One region of the Pseudoalteromonas sp. PSi26 genome, then DNA from elsewhere that is predicted to be linked to it. Evidence: predicted binding sites of a transcription regulator. Region 1 holds the regulator's gene; each other region holds the start of a gene.

Region 1 (2,210 bases):
GCTTTTACCTATGCATAGTCGTGCTAGATTAGGCATTGGCTACTTACCACAAGAGTCGTCTATATTTAGAAAGCTAACGGTGTATCAAAACTTAATGGCTATTTTAGAAACTCGAAAGGGGCTCACTAAGCAAGCCAGAGAAGATACACTGAATAATCTATTAGATGAATTTAGCATTCAACACATTCGCGACAGCAAAGGTATGGCATTATCGGGCGGAGAACGTCGTAGAGTGGAGATTGCACGTGCTTTAGCTGCAGATCCAAAGTTTATTTTGTTAGACGAACCATTTGCCGGTGTTGACCCTATCTCAGTATTAGATATTAAAAAAATTATTGAACACCTAAAAAACCGTGGTATTGGCGTATTAATAACAGACCACAATGTGAGAGAAACCCTTGATGTTTGTGAAAAAGCCTACATTGTTTCTCATGGGGAACTGATTGCTTCTGGTACCCCTGAACACGTATTAAATGATAAAACTGTACGCGATGTATATTTAGGCGAGCAATTTAGGCTGTAACATTTACGCCTTATTTATAAGCATCTGCTAGTATTAATTATAACAACTTAAAAGGATTGTTAGAGATACATGAGGCAATCACTACAGCTGCGCATGGGCCAGCAACTTACAATGACACCTCAGTTGCAACAGGCTATTCGCTTGCTGCAATTAAGCACATTGGATCTTCAGCAAGAAATACAAGAAGCGCTCGACAGCAACCCATTACTTGAGGTTGAGGAGCAAGACTATGCCGATGACCTTGCGGGCAAAAATGAGCAAAAAGCGGATAACGATGAAGTTACAGTAAGCGCATCTGCCGATGAAGCCCCCAGCGAGTTCGAACAAGACAGTGGTGAAGCCCTTGCTAAAGATACCGTAAGTGACGACATGGCAATGGACGTTAGCTGGGATGAGTACATGAGTGCAGCCCCTGCATCCTCTTCAGGCCCAATGCCTGAAGATGAGTCTATATATCAGGGCGCATCAACTGAAACGCTTCACGAGTACTTAATGTGGCAATTACAATTAACGCCATTTAGCCCTACAGATGAAGCCATTGCTATTGCAATAGTTGAAGCGGTGGATGATTCAGGCATACTGACACTCAGTTGCGAAGAGATTTTAGAGAGCTTTAATCAAGATAACGACGATGACGTTGAGGTTGAACTTGATGAAATAGAGGCGGTTTTAAAGCGCATTCAGCTATTTGACCCAGTGGGTATTGCAGCACGAAGCTTACAAGAATGTTTATGTATTCAGTTAAATCAGTTTGATAAAGGCACCCCTTTTATTGATGAAACAAAAATGATTTTAACCGAGCACATAGATTTGTTAGCTGCTCGCGACTACCGTACATTAATGAAAAAAACGAAGCTCAAAGAAGATGAGCTTAAAGAAGTAATGACACTTATTCATACGCTTAATCCAAAGCCTGCAGACACAATAGTGCGAGAAGAGTCTGAGTATGTAATACCTGATGTGTCGGTTAAGAAAATTAAAGGCCGCTGGGTAGTTGAACTAAACCCAGACAGCATGCCAAAAATTCGTGTAAACAGTCAGTATGCTGCAATGTCGCGTACAGTTAAATCGAGCGGTGATAGCCAATTTATTCGCTCACATTTACAAGAAGCTAAATGGTTTATAAAAAGTTTAGAAAGCAGAAACGACACGCTTTTAAAAGTGACAAACTGTATTGTAAAGCAACAACAAGGCTTTTTTGAACACGGCCCAGAAGCCATGAAACCTATGGTTTTAAATGATGTTGCCGAAATGGTAGAAATGCACGAATCAACAATTTCGCGTGTAACTACTCAAAAGTATATGCACACACCGCGTGGAATATTTGAGCTTAAATACTTTTTCTCAAGCCACGTAAGCACCGAAAATGGTGGGGAATGTTCATCTACAGCGATACGTGCACTTATTAAAAAATTAATCGCAGCAGAAAACTCAGCAAAACCATTGAGTGATAGCAAAATTGCGGATATATTGGCTGAGCAAGGAATTAAAGTAGCAAGACGTACAATCGCAAAATATCGCGAATCTCTTGCTATTCCACCGTCAAATCAGCGAAAGAGCCTGATTTAAGACGCTAAACAAAGAGGGTAATGCTTATGCAACTAAATTTAACTGGTCGTCATGTAGAACTAACTGATTCATTAAGAGACTATATAAATACCAAATTTGCGAAGCTAGAAAGGCACTC
Region 2 (2,210 bases), on a different contig from region 1:
GCCTCTTCAGTGTTTAGTTCTGGTAGAACTAAAAATGGTGACGGTGTTCAAACTACTATGGTTGCCCAGCAATTTCACCAAGGTTCGCTGCAATTCACTAATAACTCATTGGATTTAGCCATTACAGGCGAGGGCTACTTTGCGATGAGCCAAGATTTGGGCGCACAAGATTTTACCTACACGCGAGCAGGCGCTTTTAAATTAGATAAAGATAACTTTGTTGTTGATGCTAAAGGGAATTATTTGCAGGGGTTTCCAGTTGATGAAGCAACGGGTGATACAACGTCTGTAAGTTTGAGCACGTCGTCTGCATTGCAAATTCCAGATTCATCGGGCTCACCACGTGCAACGGCTAATGTATATAGTTCATTTAACTTAGATTCACGTGCAGATGCACCTTCAATTGTCTTCGACCCAGAAACGAGCGCTTCATATAATAGTTCTACATCAACAACGGTTTATGATTCTCTGGGTGAGCCTCATGTACTACAGTTTTTCTTTGTTAAAACTGATTCTGCAGTAACGGGGAATGACAATGAATGGGAAACTTACGCTACTTTAGATGGCAAATCATTTAGCCCCGCAGGTGTTGAAGAGACTGCTGCTCCCTATACACCGTTATCAACATTTCAATTTGACTCAAGTGGTTTACCAACCTCTACAGATGGTGTCGCTAACACCGGGACTACCTTTAATCCATTAACAGTTCCAGGTGGTGCAGGTGCAGCAGTCGGTTTATCAGATGTGCTTACAAATGGCGCAAGTTTTCCAGATGATATTGATATTAATTGGCGTGATGAAGCCGGCACTACAAATAAAGTACCTACTCAGTACGCAAGTCGATTTGAAGTTAAAGCGCTAGACCAAGATGGCGCTACGGTTGGTCGTTTAGCGGGTATTGATATTGGTACCGATGGTAAAGTTGTTGCCTCTTACAGCAACGGTGATTCTACATTCCTTGGTCAAGTTGCTATGGTGCGTTTTTCAAATTCACAAGGATTACAACAAGTTGGTGATACTGCTTGGAAAAAAAGCTTAACGTCAGGTGAGCCAATTGCTGGTGAACCAGGTTCAGGTACTTTAGGTTCAATAAATTCATCAGCACTAGAGCAATCAAATGTGAATTTAACGAATGAGTTGGTTGACCTAATTAGTGCTCAGCGTAACTTCCAGGCTAACTCTCGTGCGCTTGAGGTAAACTCAACACTACAACAGGCAATTTTACAGATTCGTTAATTTAATACTTAACACCATTTTTAAGGGCTGCTTTTTCAAGTGGCCCTTCTTATTTCACTTCATTTAGTTTGTTTTATAACCATTTCACATCATTTCCTATTGTGGCATCTATTTTGCATTTCTTGTGTATAGAGATTTTTAATATGAGTCGATGCTATGGACAAAATGGTCTACATTGCGGCCTCAGGCGCTAAACAAAGCCTACAGGGGCTGGCCCTTAAAGCCAATAATTTGGCGAATGCGAATACTACTGGATTTAAGTCAGACTTTGCACAAGCTCGCTCTATGCAGGCTTTTGGTGAAGGGTTGCCATCACGTGTGTTTTCTATGCAAGAGCGCCCAGGTTCTAATATGACTTCTGGCGGCATAGTCGAAACAGGCAGAGACCTCGATATTGCAATGAGTGATAACGCATGGTTAAGCGTGCAGGATGCCTCAGGCAATGAAGCTTATACCAAGGTGGGTACATTAAATATTACCGCTGAAGGTATGTTAATGACCAGCCATGGTCGTCAAGTAATTGGCGAAGGCGGGCCTGTCATTTTACCAGTACCGATCGAAAAAATTGAATTTAGTGAAGACGGCGCAATTCAAGTTCGCCCGCAGGGGGCGCCTGCTACATTTTTAGAAGAAGTTGACCGCTTGAAGGTGGTTGAAGCTAATAGTTTTCAACTAGAAAAAGGGAACGATGGTTTATTTAGGCCTAAAGCAGGAGAGGTTGTTGATACTTCTGCCAATGTCAAAGTTTTAAGCGGTACCTTAGAAATGTCTAATGTGAACCCAGTTCACGAAATGGTCGATATGATCAGCCATCAACGTCAATTTGAGTTACAAGTAAAACTGATGAAAACAGCTGAAGATCTTGATAGATCACAAGATCAGCTGATGCGCATAGTTTAACTTTAAATGAGGACACGATTATGAATCCAGCATTGTGGATCAGTAAAACGGGGCTAGACGCTCAGCAAACCGAT
Region 3 (2,210 bases), on a different contig from region 1:
TATTCGAACCCGTTGTTACACCTCTTACTTGCTCTATTTCACCACGCGTAATGGGTTGACGATAAGCAATAAGTGATAATGTTTCCAATAAAGCACGTGAGTATTTAGGAGCTCGTTCTTGCCATAGGTTACTCAACCAAGGGCTCAAACTACTACATGCCTGAAATCGATAACCACTACCAACTTCAACAAGGCGAATACCACGGGTTTGAAAGTGTGTTTGTATTGTTTCTATAGCCTCGTTTATACGTGACATAGAAATTGCAATATCCACTAAAACAGTGTCTTTAATATGGCGTTTACTTATGGGTTTGTCTGCAACAAAAATCGCAGCCTCAATGATTTCAACCAACTGCTCATCACTAATTCGCCGCCCAGCCATATACACTCTTAATAAATAAAAATACACAGCCATCTATTATGACAGAACAACCACTAACTAGGAAAATATATCTGGCAATTATCGAAAATTAGCTATAAAAAAAGCCAGTTAAAATAACTGGCTTTGATTTTTATGCTCTGAATTTTAATTAGCTGTTTTGAATTGACTCTAACGCTTCGTCTTCAGCTACAGATTTACCATATTTATTTATGTAGCCCATAAACTCATTTTTACTAATTCGCTTGTCTTCGTTTTTGTCCATATAACCAAAGTGATTTGAAATATCGTCGTCATTGCCTTCAACAACTGATATGTAACCATTACTATCGTTATCTAAACTGGCAAAACTACTTTCAATTTTGTCAAATTTTGCAATTTCAGCTTTAAAGGCTGATTCACTTACATCACTATCGGTTGCAACCTTGCCAGTGTTTAACTGCATGTAAGCATTAAATTCTTTACGACTAATTTCTTCATCCATATTGGTGTCGATATTTGAAAAGTGACCCCAAATATTATCGTCGTCAGCTTCAACTTTTGAAATAAAACCATCACTGTCGTTGTCTAGGCTTGCAAAGTCGCTGTCTATTTTATCAAGACCTTGATTAGATGCGCAGGCTGCTAAACTTAATGTTGCTAAAATAGTTGTTGCTAATGTTAACTTTTTCATAAGACGTGTCCTTCGTTGTTAATAAATGTCACAACAACTAATACAAGTCTGGTGCCAAAATAAAATAAACATAAATTTCAGTATCTTACAGAACCCCTGTGTATTATTTATTCTATTTTCAATACGTTAGCCTTGAAACCTTTTCAACCAACCTTGTAAATTTTGCAAAAAAAAGCCCAGCTGTAAAAGCTGGGCTCTCATTAATTTTGTCTTGCTAATTAAATTGCAGCGTTTTGATAACGCTTAACAAAGTCAGTAACTTTCTGACCGTTACATTTAAGCGAGTTTAAGTTACCGATTTTTTGGCGTACTGGCGCTAAACCTTGCTTTAATGCAGTCATACATAGTTGAGTTTCTTGTTGAGCGTCTTTAGCAAACACTTCTACTTTGTTTTCAGTTATATTGTTTGTTGAATCTTTCTTTGCAATATCACGGATATCTTGACCGTTACACATGATGCTCTGTGAGAAGCGTGATAAGTATACATTATGCTTAGCTGCTAATTTACGTGCCGCAGAAAAACCTTCGTTTGCGCTTAATACGCACAGCTTAGACTCAATTGAGCTGTCTTGGCTGAAGTAAGTGTTACTTTGAGCTGAAACAGAAGAAGATGCTAATAATGTTACCGCTAAAAATAATTGTGCTTTCATGAGAGATCCTATGTGAACGAGTTTGCCAATGAATTTGCGCGCATTATATAGCCAATTTCATGCATATCAATTGAATTTTTTATTTATTTTATAAATTAATACAACATTAACAATGTTTAAACTTTCACCAGCATTTGATCAACATTTACGCAGCTATTTTGTCATTTCAGACATGTTATGTAAGCTAATTTACTGATACAATTTGCTATCAAAATGAGAACAAATTTAAAGGTAAATCGAATGAAAGTGATTTCTTTCAATATCAATGGTCTGCGTGCTCGTCTTCACCAATTACAAGCTGTTATTGATAAACATCAACCAGACGTAATTGGCTTGCAAGAGATTAAAGTTCATGATGAAGCGTTTCCATTAGACGATGTTCAAAAAATGGGGTACCACGTCTACTTTCACGGTCAAAAAGCACATTACGGCGTAGCTATGTTATGCAAAAAAGAGCCAAAATCAGTCTTAAAAGGGTTTGCTACCGACACAGAAGAGTCGCAAAAGC
Region 4 (2,210 bases), on a different contig from region 1:
TAATGCGCCTTATCATTGCCAATAACGAGTAACATAGCATGCAAACCAATATGCCCGATATAGCTGACACCGCTCCTGCATTACAAACAGGTAAATTAGACTGGGTTGGCATGGGTGAAATTGAACTGCCATTTATTTTTGAATCGCGTGATTTAAGCCCTGTTACTGTTAATGCCAAAGCCCGAGCATTTGTTAACTTGCACAAAGAAGACGCCAAAGGCATTCATATGTCGCGCCTATTTTTAGCGCTTGATTTACTCTCAACAGAGCAACAAGTAAATCCTCAAACAATTAGCCAAGCACTAAATACGTTTATATCTAGCCATGAAGGGTTGAGTAATAAGGCACAGATTGAGTTTAAATTTGAGCTACCACTTCGCCGTAAGTCTCTATTGAGTGGCAAAGCTGGCTGGAAAAGCTATCCAATCACACTTACAAGTACAATTGAAAACAATATTATTAGTTTCGAGCTAACCGTTGATGTTACCTACTCATCAACTTGCCCTTGCTCGGCGGCTCTTGCACGCCAGCTAATACAAAACGCATTTAGTGAAAAATTTAACCAAGACACGCTCAACCAAAAAGAGGTACTTGAGTGGCTTGGCACAACACAAGGCATTGTGGCAACCCCTCACTCGCAGCGCTCAATTGCTAACGTAAAAGTTAAACTCAATAGCAACATTAATGAGTTTGATGTAGTTAACTTAATAAATACCCTTGAAGGCGAGCTTAAAACGCCAGTGCAAGCGGCAGTAAAGCGTGAAGATGAACAAGAATTTGCCCGTTTAAATGGGCAAAATTTAATGTTCTGCGAAGATGCCGCGCGTAAAATTAAAGCAATATTAGAAACAGACGGTTACGCAGATTACTGGCTACAAATAAACCATTACGAATCGCTTCACGCCCACGACGCTGTGGCGGTTGCTGTTAAAGGTATTAATGGCGGGTATAAGGCATAAAACACCTGCGTTAACTTAAATCACCATTCGGTAAATCACATACAATATTTGGGCACGGTACTTGCTTTAACAAAACAGTGTCAATTTGTTGTTATGGAGTTACCGTATGGAATTCGCTTTATTGTCGATTTTAGTATTAGTGGTAGGTGCATCAATTGCCGCGTCAAAATTTAGTGACGACGGCGGTAATCCTTATCCTTTTAAACGTAAACAAAGTGTATTTACGCAAGTAGAAAGCGCCTTTTTAAACCTGTTAGAACGCGCTATTGGCGATCAATATAAAATAGTGAGTCGAGTTAAGCTTATTGATGTGATCGACTGTAAAGAAGGTTTATCACCTAAATCAAAACGTGCCGCTATTGCTAAAGCCAAAAATAAGCAGCTTGATTTTGTGTTAATCGACAAAGAAAAAATGACCATCGTGGCAGCTGTTGATTTAGTAAATAACGCAAATAAAGATGGCCACAAAGCCCAGCGCGACTGGTTTGTGAATGGTGCCTTAGAAGCTGCAGGTATTCCACACATTCGCATGAAGGTAAAAGCGGGCTATCGCCCATCAGAAGTACGCGATGCCATTATGTTCAAACTGGGTAAACCAGCACCAACAGCACAGCGCCCATTACGTAACCGAGTTCACAAACCTGCTGTTTTATCCCCCTCACAAGCTAAAGCCCATTCAACAGCATTAGCCGAAATATAATTATCAGGTGACTTAATTTGAATTTAAAGCGAGCATTTTAAATGTCTCGCTTTTTTGTTTTTTATTGCTAACTTCACGTATAATCAAGCTATTCAAACTCAGGAATCAAACACTATGAATGTTGGTATTATTGGCGCAATGGAGCCAGAAGTTAAAATTTTGCGTGAAGCAATGCAAAACCCAGCTGTTTTAACTAAAGCAGGTTTTACATTTTACACTGGTGAATTAGCGGGCTGCACAGTAACTCTTGTTCAATCAGGTATTGGTAAAGTAGCATCAAGCATTGCAACTACATTACTTATTGATAATTTTAAGCCTGATTGCGTAATTAACACCGGGTCTGCTGGCGGTTTTGATCCATCATTAAGTGTTGGCGATGTCGTTATATCGTCAGAAGTTCGTCACCACGATGTAGACGTAACTGCATTTGGTTACGAAATTGGCCAAGTACCACAAATGCCTGCAGGTTTTACTGCGCACCCTAAATTAGTTGAAGCAGCCGAGCAAACTATTGCACAAATTAGCGAAGTTAAAACGTTAGTTGGCCTTAT

What was found. Region 1 encodes sigma-54, which starts transcription at its own class of promoters, with help from an activator protein. Its sites were predicted from a motif close to GTTGGCACGNNNNTNGNNT; they were not measured.
Region 2: ACFI34_RS03205 (flagellar basal body rod protein FlgF) is a predicted target of sigma-54. The motif match lies at 1,337-1,355, and genes of this name have one in related genera.
Region 3: ACFI34_RS12015 (EF-hand domain-containing protein) is a predicted target of sigma-54. The motif match lies at 1,093-1,111, and genes of this name have one in related genera.
Region 4: ACFI34_RS05260 (DUF2726 domain-containing protein) is a predicted target of sigma-54. The motif match lies at 1,008-1,026, and genes of this name have one in related genera.

The regions. Positions count from the first base shown of each region.
Region 1 is NZ_JBHNYT010000016.1:75,579-77,788, reverse strand. Features, by position in the region: gene lptB (LPS export ABC transporter ATP-binding protein) at 1-523, shown strand, start outside; gene ACFI34_RS15935 (RNA polymerase factor sigma-54) at 593-2,092, shown strand; gene hpf (ribosome hibernation promoting factor) at 2,119-2,210, shown strand, end outside.
Region 2 is NZ_JBHNYT010000002.1:252,445-254,654, forward strand. Features, by position in the region: gene flgE (flagellar hook protein FlgE) at 1-1,236, shown strand, start outside; gene ACFI34_RS03205 (flagellar basal body rod protein FlgF) at 1,393-2,136, shown strand; gene flgG (flagellar basal-body rod protein FlgG) at 2,157-2,210, shown strand, end outside.
Region 3 is NZ_JBHNYT010000010.1:20,700-22,909, reverse strand. Features, by position in the region: gene scpB (SMC-Scp complex subunit ScpB) at 1-382, opposite strand, end outside; gene ACFI34_RS12015 (EF-hand domain-containing protein) at 531-1,052, opposite strand; gene ACFI34_RS12010 (exonuclease III) at 1,271-1,702, opposite strand; gene xthA (exodeoxyribonuclease III) at 1,943-2,210, shown strand, end outside.
Region 4 is NZ_JBHNYT010000003.1:304,918-307,127, reverse strand. Features, by position in the region: gene folE2 (GTP cyclohydrolase FolE2) at 39-959, shown strand; gene ACFI34_RS05260 (DUF2726 domain-containing protein) at 1,066-1,659, shown strand; gene mtnN (5'-methylthioadenosine/S-adenosylhomocysteine nucleosidase) at 1,774-2,210, shown strand, end outside.